Regions from separate parts of the Thermomicrobium sp. genome, predicted to be linked through region 1. Evidence: riboswitches for the same ligand, from Rfam matches in the RefSeq annotation. Region 1 holds a riboswitch; the other holds the start of a gene.
What was found. Region 1 has a riboswitch for thiamine pyrophosphate ahead of ACWIVK_RS11755 (ABC transporter ATP-binding protein). Riboswitches for the same ligand answer to the same signal wherever they lie in the genome.
Positions count from the first base shown of each region.

Region 2: linked by a shared signal. The riboswitch ahead of thiD (bifunctional hydroxymethylpyrimidine kinase/phosphomethylpyrimidine kinase) and the one ahead of ACWIVK_RS11755 (ABC transporter ATP-binding protein) in region 1 are both predicted to bind thiamine pyrophosphate.

Region 1 is NZ_JBRBZA010000073.1:1-7,036, reverse strand. It holds gene nadC (carboxylating nicotinate-nucleotide diphosphorylase) at 1-863, shown strand, start outside; gene nadA (quinolinate synthase NadA) at 882-1,805, shown strand; gene ACWIVK_RS11765 (ABC transporter substrate-binding protein) at 2,052-3,116, opposite strand; gene ACWIVK_RS11760 (ABC transporter permease) at 3,130-3,888, opposite strand; gene ACWIVK_RS11755 (ABC transporter ATP-binding protein) at 3,878-4,681, opposite strand; TPP riboswitch at 4,824-4,940, opposite strand; gene ACWIVK_RS11750 (hypothetical protein) at 5,252-6,565, shown strand.
Region 2 is NZ_JBRBZA010000044.1:789-7,824, forward strand. It holds gene ACWIVK_RS07875 (trans-sulfuration enzyme family protein) at 1-430, opposite strand, end outside; TPP riboswitch at 780-888, shown strand; gene thiD (bifunctional hydroxymethylpyrimidine kinase/phosphomethylpyrimidine kinase) at 974-1,807, shown strand; gene ACWIVK_RS07885 (thiazole synthase) at 1,800-2,609, shown strand; gene thiE (thiamine phosphate synthase) at 2,620-3,288, shown strand; gene thiE (thiamine phosphate synthase) at 3,292-3,918, shown strand; gene thiS (sulfur carrier protein ThiS) at 3,915-4,121, shown strand; gene ACWIVK_RS07905 (MGMT family protein) at 4,167-4,529, opposite strand; gene ACWIVK_RS07910 (SMR family transporter) at 4,534-4,920, opposite strand; gene secA (preprotein translocase subunit SecA) at 5,050-7,036, shown strand, end outside.

The DNA of each region.
Region 1 (7,036 bases):
TTGCGCCCGACTGGGACATTCCGCTTCTGGTGCTCCGCGAAGCGGTCTGCGCGTGGTTGCGCGAGGATTTGGGACATGGGGACCGCACCACTCTTGCGGTCGTGCCTCCGGGGGCGACCGGTACTGCGGAAATCGTGATGCGGCAACCAGGTGTCCTCTGCGGCATGCCCGTGATCGAAGCGGTCTTCGCCGAACTCGACACGCGCCTGAGGGTCACGACGATACGTCGGGATGGAGAGATGGTTCCGGAGGGCACCGTCGTCGGTCAAGTTATCGGACCGCTGCGCGGCATACTCGCTGGCGAACGACTGGCACTCAACCTCGTGCAGCGCCTTTCCGGTATCGCGACAGTGACTCGCCGCTTCGTCGATGCAGTGGCTGGGACGGGCGTGATGATCCTGGATACCCGCAAAACGACACCTGGGCTGCGGTTGCTCGAGAAGTACGCCGTACGCGTCGGTGGTGGTCGGAACCACCGGTTCGGTCTGTTCGATGGGGTTCTCATCAAGGACAACCACGTCCGGGTGGCAGGAAGTGTACGCGAAGCTGTGCGGCGGGTACGCAACGCGATTCCCCATACCATGATGGTCGAAGTCGAAGTGACGACGCTAGAGGAATTGGAAGAGGCGGTGGCCGCTGGTGCGGATTGGATTCTGCTCGACAACATGGATCTCGAGACGATGCGTGAGGCCGTGCGTCGCGTAGCTGGACGCGCCAAGGTGGAGGCATCCGGTGGTGTGACGCTCGAGCGCGTCCGGGCGGTCGCTGAGACAGGAGTGGATGCGATTTCGGTCGGCGCGCTGACGCACTCAGCACCTGCACTCGACATCTCCCTGGAGGTCGTGGCTATCGACGAACGCTGAAGGAGGGTAGTCGATCTGATGGAACAGCAGGAACTCGTTCGAGAGATTCTTCGGCTCAAGGAAGAGCGTTGTGCAGTCATCCTGGCACATAGCTACCAGCGGCCGGAGGTGCAGGATATCGCTGACTTCGTCGGTGATTCGCTCGGGTTGTCGCGCGAAGCGACGCGGACGGATGCCGAAGTCATCGTTTTCTGTGGCGTGCATTTCATGGCCGAGACCGCGGCGATTTTGAATCCCGAGAAAACAGTTCTCCTGCCTGATCTCGAGGCAGGCTGCTCGCTCGCCGAGACGATCAGCCCGGAGGACGTGCGGGCCTGGCGCGAGCAACACCCTGACGGAATCGTCGTGGCCTACGTAAATACCAGTGCAGCAGTGAAGGCCTTGGCCGATATCTGTTGCACGAGCGCAAACGCGGTGGAGGTGGTCGCGAGCCTGCCAGAAGATCGACCGATCTTCTTCGTCCCCGACATGTTCCTCGGTGCACATGTCGAGCGCGTGACGGGCCGCAAGTTGGATATCTGGCTCGGCGAGTGTCATGTCCATGCGGGGATTCGGAGTGAGGATCTTGCTGCGCAGCTCGCTGCGCATCCGGACGCGGAATTCCTCATCCACCCGGAGTGTGGTTGCAGCTCGACGTGTATCTTCCTTCGCCCGGATGCGAAGTTGCTCTCGACCGAAGGGATGGTCCGCTACGCTGCTCAGTCGGCAGCACGAGAATTCGTTGTGGCAACGGAAGTCGGTATCCTGCACCGGTTGCACAAGAAAGCCCCGGGAAAGCGCTTCATCCCGGTCCGCGAGGACGCGATCTGTCAATACATGAAGCGAGTGACGCTCGAAAAGGTGTACGAGTCGCTGCGCGATCTCAAGCATGTGATTACGGTTCCCGAGGAGATCGCGGTGCCGGCACGGCGTGCCTTAGAGGCGATGCTCGCTCTCGGGTGAAGCCGACGGATGCACGCGGCAGCGCCGGCGGAGCGATTGCGCCGTCGAGGGGATGCCCAATATCACCCGCCGGTCGGATGCGATCGGCGGTCGTTCGCGCGTCGTGAGCGTGCGGCTGCTCGGTCGGAACGGGCGAATTGCGCTCGTCGGGTGTACTGCTGTGTCGCTGGACCAATCGGTGAGCATCGGGCCGCGAGGATACGATGTCTCGTCTATGCGGACAGGCGCAGCGTGAGTGCCGCCCGGTTACTCGCGCGCTGCCTCCACGAACCGGTTCGTGAAGGCGAGCCGGGCATCCACGTCGCCGTGTAAGAGTCCACGAGAGCGCATCCAGGCGGCGTAGTCGGTCCAGCGGTTTTCCTCTTGCCAGCCGAAGATCGGTACTCCTTCCGTCCACAGCGGGGCTAGGAGGCGGATGCCACGTTCTTCGAGCGCCTGATTCGTTTCCGGATACGTGCGAACGAGAAGCTGGACTGCTCCGTCGAGATCAGCCGCGGCTTCACGATACCCTCGGATCATCGCGCGCACGAAGCGCTGGATGCGATCAGGTTGCTCGCGGACCTGTCGCTCGCTCGTCACCATGACGAGTTCGTAAAAATCGGGTACGCCCCACTGTTCGACGCGCAAAATGACGGGTCGTTCGCCTTGTTGCTCGATGAGAATCGACTCGTGAACCCAATATGCTCCGATCACAGCGTCGACCTGGCCACTCAGCAAGGCTCGCACGAGCTCGTAACCGACGTTCACCAGTGTCACGTCGTCGAGGCGTGCACCGTCGGTTTCCAACATGGTGGCCAGCAGGGCTTCGTCGCTGGGGAGACCAGGGTAACCGACCCGCTTACCGACGAGGTCGCGTGGTCGCGTGATACCGCTTCGCTCCAGCGCCATGACGGAATTCAACGGATGCTGGACGAGCGCTGCGATCGAGACGATCGGGATGCCTTCCGCGCGGGCGAGGAGGACGTCGGTCTGGTAGCTGATGCCGAACGTATTGCGTCCAGTGGCCACGAGTTTGAGCACGTCTTCCGGGTTGGCTGGCACGTCGAGGGTGACCTTGAGTCCCAGCTCGCGGAAGAAACCTCGCTCCTGCGCCATGAGCAGTCCGGTGTGATTGGACCAGGGGTACCAGTCCAAGGCGACGCTGACTCCTTCGAGTGAGCCGGATGCAGGCGTGGGGCCGAGCGGGGCTGGAGTCGATGCAGGGGGCGTCTCGGTCGGTGGCGACGCTGCTCCGCCACGACAGGCGGTGGCGAGAGCGATGGCACCGAGGGCGAGGAAACGTCGGCGGGTGTAGCGATCGGCCAAGATCATCGATGACCTCCTCTCAGGATTCCGTTCGCGGTCGGGTGCGCCAGGGAAGGGTCAGACGCTCGAGCCAGGTCACGCTGGCGAACAGTGCGATGCTGACGAGTGCACTCACGAGAACAGCAGCGAAGACGCGATCAGTGTGGAATTGCGAGGCTGCCCGGATCATGAGATAGCCGAGCCCAGCGGAAGCTCCTATCCATTCCCCGATGAGGGCACCGATCACGCTTACAGCAGCAGCGACGCGGAGTCCGGAGAAGAATGCTGGGAGAGCCGCCGGGAACCTCACCAGACGGAGAGTCTGCCATTTCGAGGCACCCAAACTGCGGACCATGTCGATCAGTTCGTGATCGACCCCGCGGAGGCCGTCGACCAGGTTGACGGCGATCGGGAAGAAGCAGATCAGTACGACGACGATTACCTTAGGTGTCAAGCCGTAGCCGAACCAAATCAGGAGGAGCGGGGCCAGCGCAACGATCGGGATCGCTTGGGAGGCGACCACGAGCGGATACACCGACCGTTCGATCACCCGCGAGGCGACGATACCGGTCGCCAGGACGATCGCCAGGACGATGGAAACGATGAGTCCTAACCCGATTTCCTGCATGGTGACACTGAGATGAAAGAGGAGAAGACGGTGATCGCGGAGCAGCGCGGCGAGGATCGCGCTCGGTGGAGGCAGAACCCAATCTGGGACCGCGAATGCGCTGCAGGACAGTTCCCAGGCGGAGAGAGCTGTCATCAGGAGAAGGCCCGGTAACACTCGGTCACGCATCATCGGTCACAACTCCCAGGGTTGGCTGGCGACGCAGCGTGGCGAGTAAGCGCGCTTTGAGGGAGACGAATGCGTGGTCGGTCACGACCGCGTACGTTCGGGGGCGCGGCAAATCGACACGAATGTCGGCCACGACCGTTCCCGGACGCTGGCTGAGAACGACGACGCGATCGCTGAGCAAGAGCGCTTCCTCAACGTCATGCGTGACGAGGATGACGGTGCGGTCGAGTTCCTCCCACAGCATGAGTAGCCACTCCTGCATGCTCGAGCGTGTCAAAGCATCGAGTGCACCGAATGGCTCGTCGAGCAGCATGAGCGGGCATTCGGTGAGCAGCGTACGCAAAAATGCCGCGCGCTGGCGCATCCCGCCCGAGAGCTGGGCTGGATAACTGGAAGCGAACTCGGCTAAGCCGAAACGAGTGAGCCACGGCATAGCTCGCTCGATGGCCTGGCGACGAGGAACGCGCTTCACCTCGAGGGGAAGGATCGCGTTCTCGAGTACCGTCCGCCAGGGGAGAAGCAAGTCGCGCTGATGCATGTAGGCGACCCTGCCGAGCCGATACGGGGCAGGAGCTCCGTCGAGCCAGATCTCACCGCTGGTCGGTTGCTCGAGACCGGCGATCATGTCGAGAAGCGTGCTCTTCCCGCATCCGGATGGCCCGATGATGCTGACGAACTCACCGTCGGCGACGCGCAGGTCGAGTGGGCCGAGAGCATGAACCTCCAGCTGGTCACGCTGGAAGATCTTGGTGACGCCGCGGAGTTCCAGGCGCCAGCCAGCATCGACGTGGCTCACTACAGACCTCCGCAGAAGGGCGTCCGGTGGAGCAGCAATGGCCTTCGCTCGTCGAGCGACTGGCACGTGGGCCTGCTGTAGTTCCGCGAAGAGCTGGCGAGCACCGTGTTGGATCGGGAGCGAGAGGAGGACGAGGATCGTCCGATGAGCGTCACGGCTTTCCCTCCGCTGGCATTACCCAGTTCAGGTTCCGCGGTCGGTGGCAGCGGACTCGCCACCCTCTCAGCCCGGTTACCCCCGAGCTCCCGCAGCCGCCTCGTTGTCGAAGGAATACCGTAACAAAGTGGACGATGTTCGGCAAGCGAGCCGTCTGCTGGATCCTCGCTTCATGGACGGTTGGCCCTAAGGTACCTCGCACGCTACCAGTTTGCGTGTGCGTGCTGATTCTCCGCGCGAGCAGAGCAGAGGCGCAGTCCGTCTCGCACGGGCAGGCCGGCTACAGGTGGAGTGCGTTCGCACTCGCCGACGGAAATGAAGTCGTCCGTCACAACGGGAACACCTCTGTTCCCGTCGTGCTGCGAACCTTCGTTGTGAAGGGTGGCGAAAACGGAGCAGGAAGGGGGGTCTCCGATGCGTGGTCGGTGGTTGTCTGCTTTCTGCACGCTCGTGATACTCGTCGCGGTCGCACCGCTGGCCAGTTTACGGGCTGAGGAGTTCGCGCACGACGAATTCAGTCGCACATGGGCAAGGACTGACTCGCCGGTGCGGAACGGTCGGGCAGCGCGGACTTGGATGTGGGGTCCTGGACCGATTACACCGGCACTGTGGGAGCGCTATCACGAGGCTGAGGGCGGAGCTCGATCCGTGCAGTATTTCGACAAGACGCGCATGGAGCTGAATGAACGAGAGCCGTACGACTCGCCCTGGCGTGTGACCAACGGTCTCCTGGCGAAGGAACTCGTGACTGGTCTGCGACAATACGGAGACAACAGCTTCGTCGAATACGGTCCTGCTGAAATCAACGTGGCCGGCGATCCTGACGATCCATCTGGTCCGACCTATGCGACATTCCGAAAATTGCTCGACGCCCCACCGTTACCCCTCGGCCAACTGGTCACGGCGACCCTCGACCGATCCGGTAACGTGGGCGACGATCCGTCACTCAGTCGCTACGGCGTCACTGCAGCGATCTTCGTTCCCGAAACGAAGCACACGGTTGCCTCGCCTTTCTGGGCATTCATGAACAGCCGCGGACCGATCGACGAATATGGGTTCATTCGCGAGGGTCCACTCTTCCCTAACCCGTTCTATGCCACGGGCTTTCCGATCACCGAGGCGTACTGGACGACCGTCCGTGTCGGTGGCGTAGCCAAGCGCGTGTTGGTTCAAGTGTTCGAGCGACGGGTCCTGACGTTTACGCCAGACAATCCTCCCGGATGGCAAGTGGAGGCAGGGAATGTCGGCCAGCACTATTTCCGGTGGCGCTACGAACTGGCTCCGGACCGTGGCAGCCGCAACAATCCGATCCCGCGAGGGGAATCGGCGTTCCTGTATGGCAACTGGGAGGTTCGAGTGGTCGCGGTGATCCCGAATGCGACGGACATCGTGCTGCGCGAGAATATGTTCAACGATCCGCCGAAACCGGGGTATCAGTATTTCATCGCGACCGTGGAAGCGACGTATCGGGGTCAAGGGTCAGCGTCTTTCTATGGAAGTTACCGATTGCGAGCACTCGGACCCTCGAACGTGTCCTACCGAACCTTCGAGGATAGTTGCGGGGTGATTCCGGATCGGATCAGCGATCGGGACGTGTTCAGTGGCGGGACGATCCGCGGCAACGTTTGCTGGCAAGTTCTCGCGAGCGATGCTGACAATTTGCTCATGTATGACGATCCCTTTCTGGCAGTTCGCTACGTGACGACCTTCTTCCGCTTGACACCCTGAGCAATGGACAACGTCGCCGAAACGACCCGCTCGAATTGCTCGATCGACGGAGGCACGTGGCTCGTGGAGTGTCATACTACATCCTATTGCGCGAGGAGAGGAGCCCCGTACCACGCGACGATTCTCATGCCGGACAGATCTCCTGGCACAGGGTGCGACATCGGAAGCGTCCTGTCTGGAGTGCGGCGAGCTGATCAGGTACCGACGTGCGGCGTTTTGTCCGTATTGTCGCGGGCGACCCGAGCTGTCTGTTGTGGGGAAAGGCACGTCTCGGATGCCAGTACTAGTCGCGCATAGCGACCGGTTGACGGCAATGCGGCCGAGTATGATCCGGCGCGGCGTCTTCTCTGGTTGGTCGCTGCGTTGACGGTCGAGACATTTGAACTGTACTGGTGCTGCCGGATCGGCAAGAGCTAGGTCGAGAAAAGACGGGAGCTCGCTGATCCCGAGAAGGATACTTCGGGCGTGCAT
Region 2 (7,036 bases), on a different contig from region 1:
GATCGAGATCGAGGACATCGACGAACTCGATCCGTACCCCGAGCGATCCGAAGATCGTGCGGAGGAGAGTGATGGTCTGACCATACAGATCGCGCGAGGCGACGATGCGATCCCCAGCCTCGACGCAGGAGAGGATCGTGGCGTGCAGGGCGGCCATTCCGGAGGCAAAAGCGAGCGCTGCTTCCTGCTCTTCCAGAGACGCTACCGCTATCTCGAGTGCTTCCGTCGTCGGGTTGCCGTAGCGTCCATACACGAAGACTCCAACAGCACCGCCGAGTGCTGCGTCCATCTGCTCGATGCTCGGGTAGAGGAAGGTCGAGGCTGGATAGATCGGGGTCGTGGTGGGGATGAAGTCACGAGGGTTCGGACGCTCGCCGGCGTGGACGGCACGGGTTGCGAATCGCAAGTGAAGTCGGCGCTGATCGTCCATCGTCTCCCTACCCTCTTCGCCTCTCGCCAGCCCGCTCTGCGCCAGGTTTTGCGCGGAAGTATAAAGGCTGATCTAGCCCCTTTTCGCATGGTGAGTCAGCACCTGCTGGGGCTACCCATCCTTAACGGCATTTCCGACTGCACGTGCTGACTTCGGTCTTCGATCGAGGAAACGCGCCGCAAGGATGGCGTCTGGTCGAGCGCGTACGCTCCTCCGCTGCGGAGCGAAAGACGTGCTTCGCGGGCGTTCCGGAGAGGGGGGTGCTCGGTCGCGTGTGCGATGCCTTCGATCCGCGCCAGGCCGAGCGCTGATGGTTGTCCGTGCGACTCGCTCATGTTATGCTCGGCACAACGGGTGCCAGGGGTGCGCGGAAGCGCTGAGAGGTCGACGCTCGGTCGACCAACCCTCCGAACCTGATCTGGGTAATACCAGCGCAGGGACGGCACCGCTCCTCAGCTCTTCCACCACCCGCCGCCCCGTCGGGTCGGCGGATCGTTTTTCCGCCGCCTCGTCCTGTGACGCGACGAGAGACGGGAGGTGGCGATGTCGATGCGAGTTCCGAAGGCTCTCACGATCGCGGGGTCCGATTCGGGTGCCGGTGCCGGCATCCAGGCAGACCTGAAGACCTTCAGCGCGCTCGGCGTCTATGGTTCGACGGTGATCACGGCGATCACGGCGCAGAATACGGTCGGGGTGACGGCAGTGCACGAGATCCCGACGGACATCGTGGCAGCGCAACTCGACGCAGTCATGGAGGACATCGGCGCCGATGCCGCCAAGACCGGTATGTTGAGCTCGGCTGCCATCATCGAGACGGTCGCGGCCGGAGTGCGTCAGCACCGCATCGAGCGGCTAGTCGTCGATCCGGTGATGGTCGCCAAGAGCGGAGACCGCTTGCTCCGTGAGGATGCTGTCGCCGCTTTGCGTGATCTCCTCCTACCACTCGCGTACATCGTGACTCCCAATGCTCCAGAAGCCGAAGTGCTCTGCGGCCGACCAGTCCGCAACGAGGCCGACATGCGCGAGGCGGCACGTGCCATCCATGCTTTCGGCCCCCGCTATGTCGTACTCAAGGGTGGGCACGTGCCGGGGGAACAAGTCGTCGATCTCCTGTTCGACGGGCAGTCGTTCGAGCGCTTCGTGCTGCCGCGCGTCGAGACACCGCACACGCATGGGACCGGCTGCACCTTCTCCACGGCGATCGCGGCTTTCCTGGCCCGCGGTTTCGACGTTCCGACAGCGGTCTGGGAGGCCAAGCAGTATCTCCACCGTGCGCTGGAGGCTGCCTTTGCGATCGGCCGGGGGCGCTCACCGGTCCATCACTTCCATGCCTGGTGGGTACCGGTGCCGGAAACACAGGAGGTGCGGGATGGCTGAAACTCCAGAACGCGCCTGGACGATGATCGAGGACGAGCCGCTCAAGATCGCCGATCGCGAGTTTCGCTCGCGTCTCATCCTCGGTACGGGGAAGTGGCGCTCGAACGAAGAGATGCTGGCAGCGCTCGAGGCCTCGGGCTGCGAGATGGTGACGGTCGCACTCCGCCGCATCGATTTCGACGACCCGAAGAGCCGAAGCATTCTCGAGGTGATCGACTGGACCAAGTATCAGATTCTCCCCAATACGGCCGGCTGCCGCACCGCCGAAGAAGCGATCCGCGTGGCCCGGCTGGCGCGGGCGATGGGTCTTTCCAACTGGGTCAAGCTGGAAGTGATTCCAGACCCGAAGTATCTCTTGCCGGATCCGATCGGGACGCTCGAGGCAGCGAAGGTGCTCGTCAAAGAAGGATTCGTCGTCCTGCCGTACATCAACCAGGATCCAGTCCTGGCCAAGCAGCTCGAGGAGATCGGGTGCGCGACGGTGATGCCGCTCGCCTCGCCGATCGGCTCCGGTCAGGGGCTGCCGGACTTTCGGTGGATCCAGATCATCGTCGAGCAGGCGAGCGTTCCGGTGATCGTCGATGCGGGTATCGGTGCGCCGTCGGATGCTGCACTGGCGATGGAACTGGGAGCCGATGCCTGTCTCATCAATACGGCGATCGCGCAGGCTGGTGATCCGGTGAAGATGGCACGAGCGATGCGCCTCGCGATCGAGGCCGGGCGGCTCTGCTACCTGGCTGGCCGGATCCCGAAGAAGCCGTACGCGTCAGCGAGTTCTCCGCTCGAGGGTGTTGTCCGTTAGGAGGTCTCGCGTGACGGTCTGGCGAGGGGCACGTCTCCACGAGGCGCTGCGTCTCTACGTGATCACCGATCGCGCACTCGCCCGCGGGCGCTCGGACATCGAGATCGCGCGGGAGGCGATCGCGGGCGGGGCGACAGCGCTCCAACTGCGCTGGAAGACCGGGCCGCTGAGCGAGGCACTCCAAATCGGACGCGCGTTGCGGGCGCTCTGCCGCGAGGCTGGCGTCCTGTTTGTCGTCAATGACCGTGTCGACCTCGCACTCGCTCTCGAGGCCGACGGCGTCCACGTCGGTGTGAGCGACCTACCGGTTCCGGAGACGCGGAAACTGGTCGCCGAGTCGATGGTCGTCGGCTTTTCGCCGGAGACGCTGGAACAGGCATTGGAAGCCGAGGCAGCTGGTGCCGACTACCTGGGCGTCGGACCGGTCTATCCGACCACCACCAAGCCGGACGCTGGTCCAGCAGTCGGACTCGAGCACCTGGCGCAGATCGCTGGGGCGGTCGGCATTCCGGTGGTCGGGATCGGTGGCATCACGGCTGCGAACGCCGCTGCAGTGATCCGTGCTGGTGCGGTCGGTGTCGCGGTGATCTCGGCGGTCGTCGGTGCCGAGAACGTCCGCGAGGCTGCACGGCAGCTCCGCGCGGTGGTCGATCGAGCGCTCGCTGCGCGGAGTGCGTGAGCGATGCGTGTGCCGCAGCTCCACCTGGTGACCGATCCCGAGGTTTGTCCCTTCGATCGCCTGCTGGACTTGCTCCCAGTGCTGGTCGCTGCCGGCGTCGACGCTGTGCACCTGCGGGCGCCCGACCGTGCGGCGGGCGACCTGCTCGCGGTAGCTCAGGAAGCTCGCCGCTTGGTCATGCCGCCAGCCGTGTTGCTGGTGAACGACCGGATCGATGTCGCGCTCCTGAGCGAAGCGGACGGCGTGCAGCTTCCCGAGCGTGGTCTTCCGCCTGAGGGCGCGCGACGCCTCCTGGGGCGTGGCCGTCTGGTCGGGTGCTCGGTACACAGCGTGACGGCAGCCGAACGAGCCGCGCAGGCGGGAGCAGACTTCCTGCTCTTCGGGAACGTTTTCGAGACGGCGAGCAAGCCCGGTCGGGCGGCAGCCGGCCCCGAGGCGCTCCAGGCGGTGACGCGAGCGGTACCCTGCCCGGTGATCGCGATCGGTGGGATCACGCCCGAGCGGGTACCGGCAATTGTGGCAACGGGGGCGCATGGTGTGGCAATCGTCCGCGGTATCTTGGCGGCCCCGGATCCGGTCGCTGCGGTGCACGCGTTTCGCGCAGCCTTGGACAAGGTGGGAGGAGCATGACGATCCGGCTGACGTTGAACGGCAAGCGTGTCGAACTGGACGGCGTGCGGACGATCGCCGATCTCCTCCGTTTGCGCGGACTGGATCCGCGACTGGTCGCGGTGGAGCACAATGGTGAGATCGTACCGCGCGAGCGGTACGAGGACTGCGAACTCCGCGACGGGGACGTGCTCGAGGTCGTCCATTTCGTCGGTGGAGGTTGAGCCCGAGCCGGCCGCGAGCGATACCTGGCCTCACGGGTGGTGCGCTCACCCTTCGTCGCCCGTGAGATCGAGGGGTGGTTCCCAGAGGTGACGCGAGAGATCGACACGATATTCGTCGATGAATGTGACTCCCTCTTCTTCCAAAAGCGCCCGCATCACGCTCGGGTGTCCCCAGGCCCAACCGCCAGTGAGTTCACCGTTGCGGTTCACGACCCGGTGCGCGACGGCCGCGACATCGGGTGGGGCCTCATGGAGAAGCCAACCGACCATTCGTGCCGATCGAGTGAGCCCGGCCGCACGAGCGATACGCCCATAGGTCGTGACGCGGCCCGGCGGGATACGCCGGACGATGGCGTAGACCCGCTCGGCGAACGGCGATGATCGCTGGCATCTCTGCGCCGTACCCATGAGCTCAGATCCGTGCCCTCACGAACAGGATACCGAGGACGATGAGGATCGTCCCGAACCAGACACGCAGTGGAAGCGGTTCGTGGAGCAAGAGCCGCGCAGCGATCACCTGCACCGCGATGACCGAGAGACCGGTCGTGATCGGATAAGCGACCGATAACGGAACGAAACGGAGGAGGACCGTCAGAGCCAAGACGGTGAGGAACCCGGCGAGATTGCCGACCACTTGCCAGAGAAGGAACGGCAACCAGCTGTTGCTCTGTGCCGCCAGCCGGAAGGCCAGTGCAGCCACGACGTTGAAGGCGAGGTGGGTGGCCAAAGCGGCGACGATGAGTTCGCTGCGATGAGCCAGCGGAAGCAGGTGATCGAGGACGGATCGACTCTCGGTCATCGCGCGCTTCCTTCCTCCCTGCGTCCAGTTCGTCGGTGGCCTTCGTCAGTGCTCTCGGCTGAGGAGTAGACTTGACGGGTACGGGTGCAGTCAATGCATCCGCCCAGTCCGATCGTGGGAGACGTGTCGATGCGCAACGTGCTGAAAAAGATCTTCGGCGACACGAACGAGCGCGAACTCAAGCGCTTGCGCCGGATCGTCGACGAGATCAATGCGCTGGAGCCCGAGTTCCAGCGGATGAGCGATGCCGAGCTGCGGGCCAAGACCGACGAGTTCAAGGCGCGCCTGCAAGACGGCGAGACACTCGACGACATTTTGGTCGAGGCGTTCGCGACCGTCCGTGAGGCTGCTCGGCGAACGCTGGGGATGCGGCATTTCGATGTCCAGCTGATGGCTGGCATCGTGCTGCACGAAGGCAAGATCGCCGAGATGAAGACTGGTGAAGGGAAGACTCTCGTTGCGACCCTGCCGCTGTACTTGAACGCTCTTTTGGGTCGAGGTTGTCACCTCGTCACGCCGAACGACTATCTCTCGCGCGTGGGTGGTGGCTGGATGGGCCCGATCTATCACTTCCTCGGGCTCACGGTTGGGGTGATCGCGCACGAGTTCTCGGGCATCTACGATCCGAGCTATACGCAGCCGGACCCGAGCCCGGATGACCGACTCAACCACTGGCGACCGGTCAGCCGGCGGGAGGCGTACCTGGCTGACATCACCTATGGAACGAATCACGAGTTCGGCTTCGACTACTTGCGCGACAACCTGGTCTATCGGCCGGAAGATATCGTCCAGCGCGAACTCTCCTATGCCATCGTCGATGAAGTGGACAACATCTTGATCGACGAGGCGCGGACGCCGCTCATCATCTCCGGTCCAGCGCGCGAGACGGTCGACCGGTACTACCAGTTCGCGCAGATTGCTCGTCAGCTCCGCCGCGACGTCCATTACACGGTCGATTTCAAGTACCGGACGGTCACGCTCACCGAGGCTGGCATCGATCGGGTGGAGCGGTTGTTAGGGATTCCGGAGGGGCATAGCCTCTACGACGATCGCTATTCGGATGCGGTGCACTATCTCGAGCAGGCACTGAAAGCGAAGGAACTCTACCTGCGTGACCGAGACTACATCGTGCGCGACGGTGAAGTCATCATCGTCGATGAGTTCACCGGCCGCATGATGCCGGGCCGCCGCTACAGCGAGGGATTGCACCAGGCGATCGAGGCCAAGGAGGGCTTGCGGGTCCGGCAGGAGACAGTCACGCAAGCGACGATCACCTACCAGAACTACTTCCGGATGTACGAGAAGCTCGCCGGGATGACCGGTACGGCGGCGACCGAGGCCGAGGAGTTCCAGACGATCTACAACCTCGAGGTTGTGGTCATTCCCACGCACAAGCCGATGATTCGCGTCGATTACCCGGACGTGATCTACCGGACCGAGGAAGGCAAGTTCCGCGCGGTGGTGCGCGAGATCGAGGAGATGCACGCGATCGGCCGTCCGGTGCTGGTCGGCACGACGTCGATCGAGAAGAGCGAGTACCTGAGCGAGCTCCTCAAGCGCAAGGGGATTCCACACGAGGTCCTGAATGCCAAGCATCACGAGCGCGAGGCGCTGATCGTCGCCAAGGCTGGGCAACGCGGCGCAGTGACGATCGCGACGAACATGGCTGGTCGTGGGACCGATATCGTGCTCGGCCCCGGTGTCGCCGAGCTCGGTGGACTGCACGTGATCGGTACCGAGCGTCACGAAGCTCGTCGGATCGATAACCAGTTGCGCGGGCGTGCTGGACGCCAGGGTGACCCCGGTTCGAGCCGTTTCTATGTCTCGCTCGAAGATGAACTGCTCAAGCGAGTCGGTACGGAGCGGATCCAGGGGCTGCTCGAGAAGCTCGGGATGGACGACGAGCATCCGATCGAGAGCCCGCTGGTCAGCCGCATGATCGAGGAAGCGCAGAAGAAGATCGAGGGGTACCACTTCGATCTCCGCAAGCACCTCGTCGAGTACGACAGCGTCATCAACAAGCACCGCGAGGTGATCTACGGTGACCGCCGCAAGATCGTCATGGGCGAGAACATGCGCGAGCACGTGCTCGGCATGGTGCGGCGGCAGCTCGAGA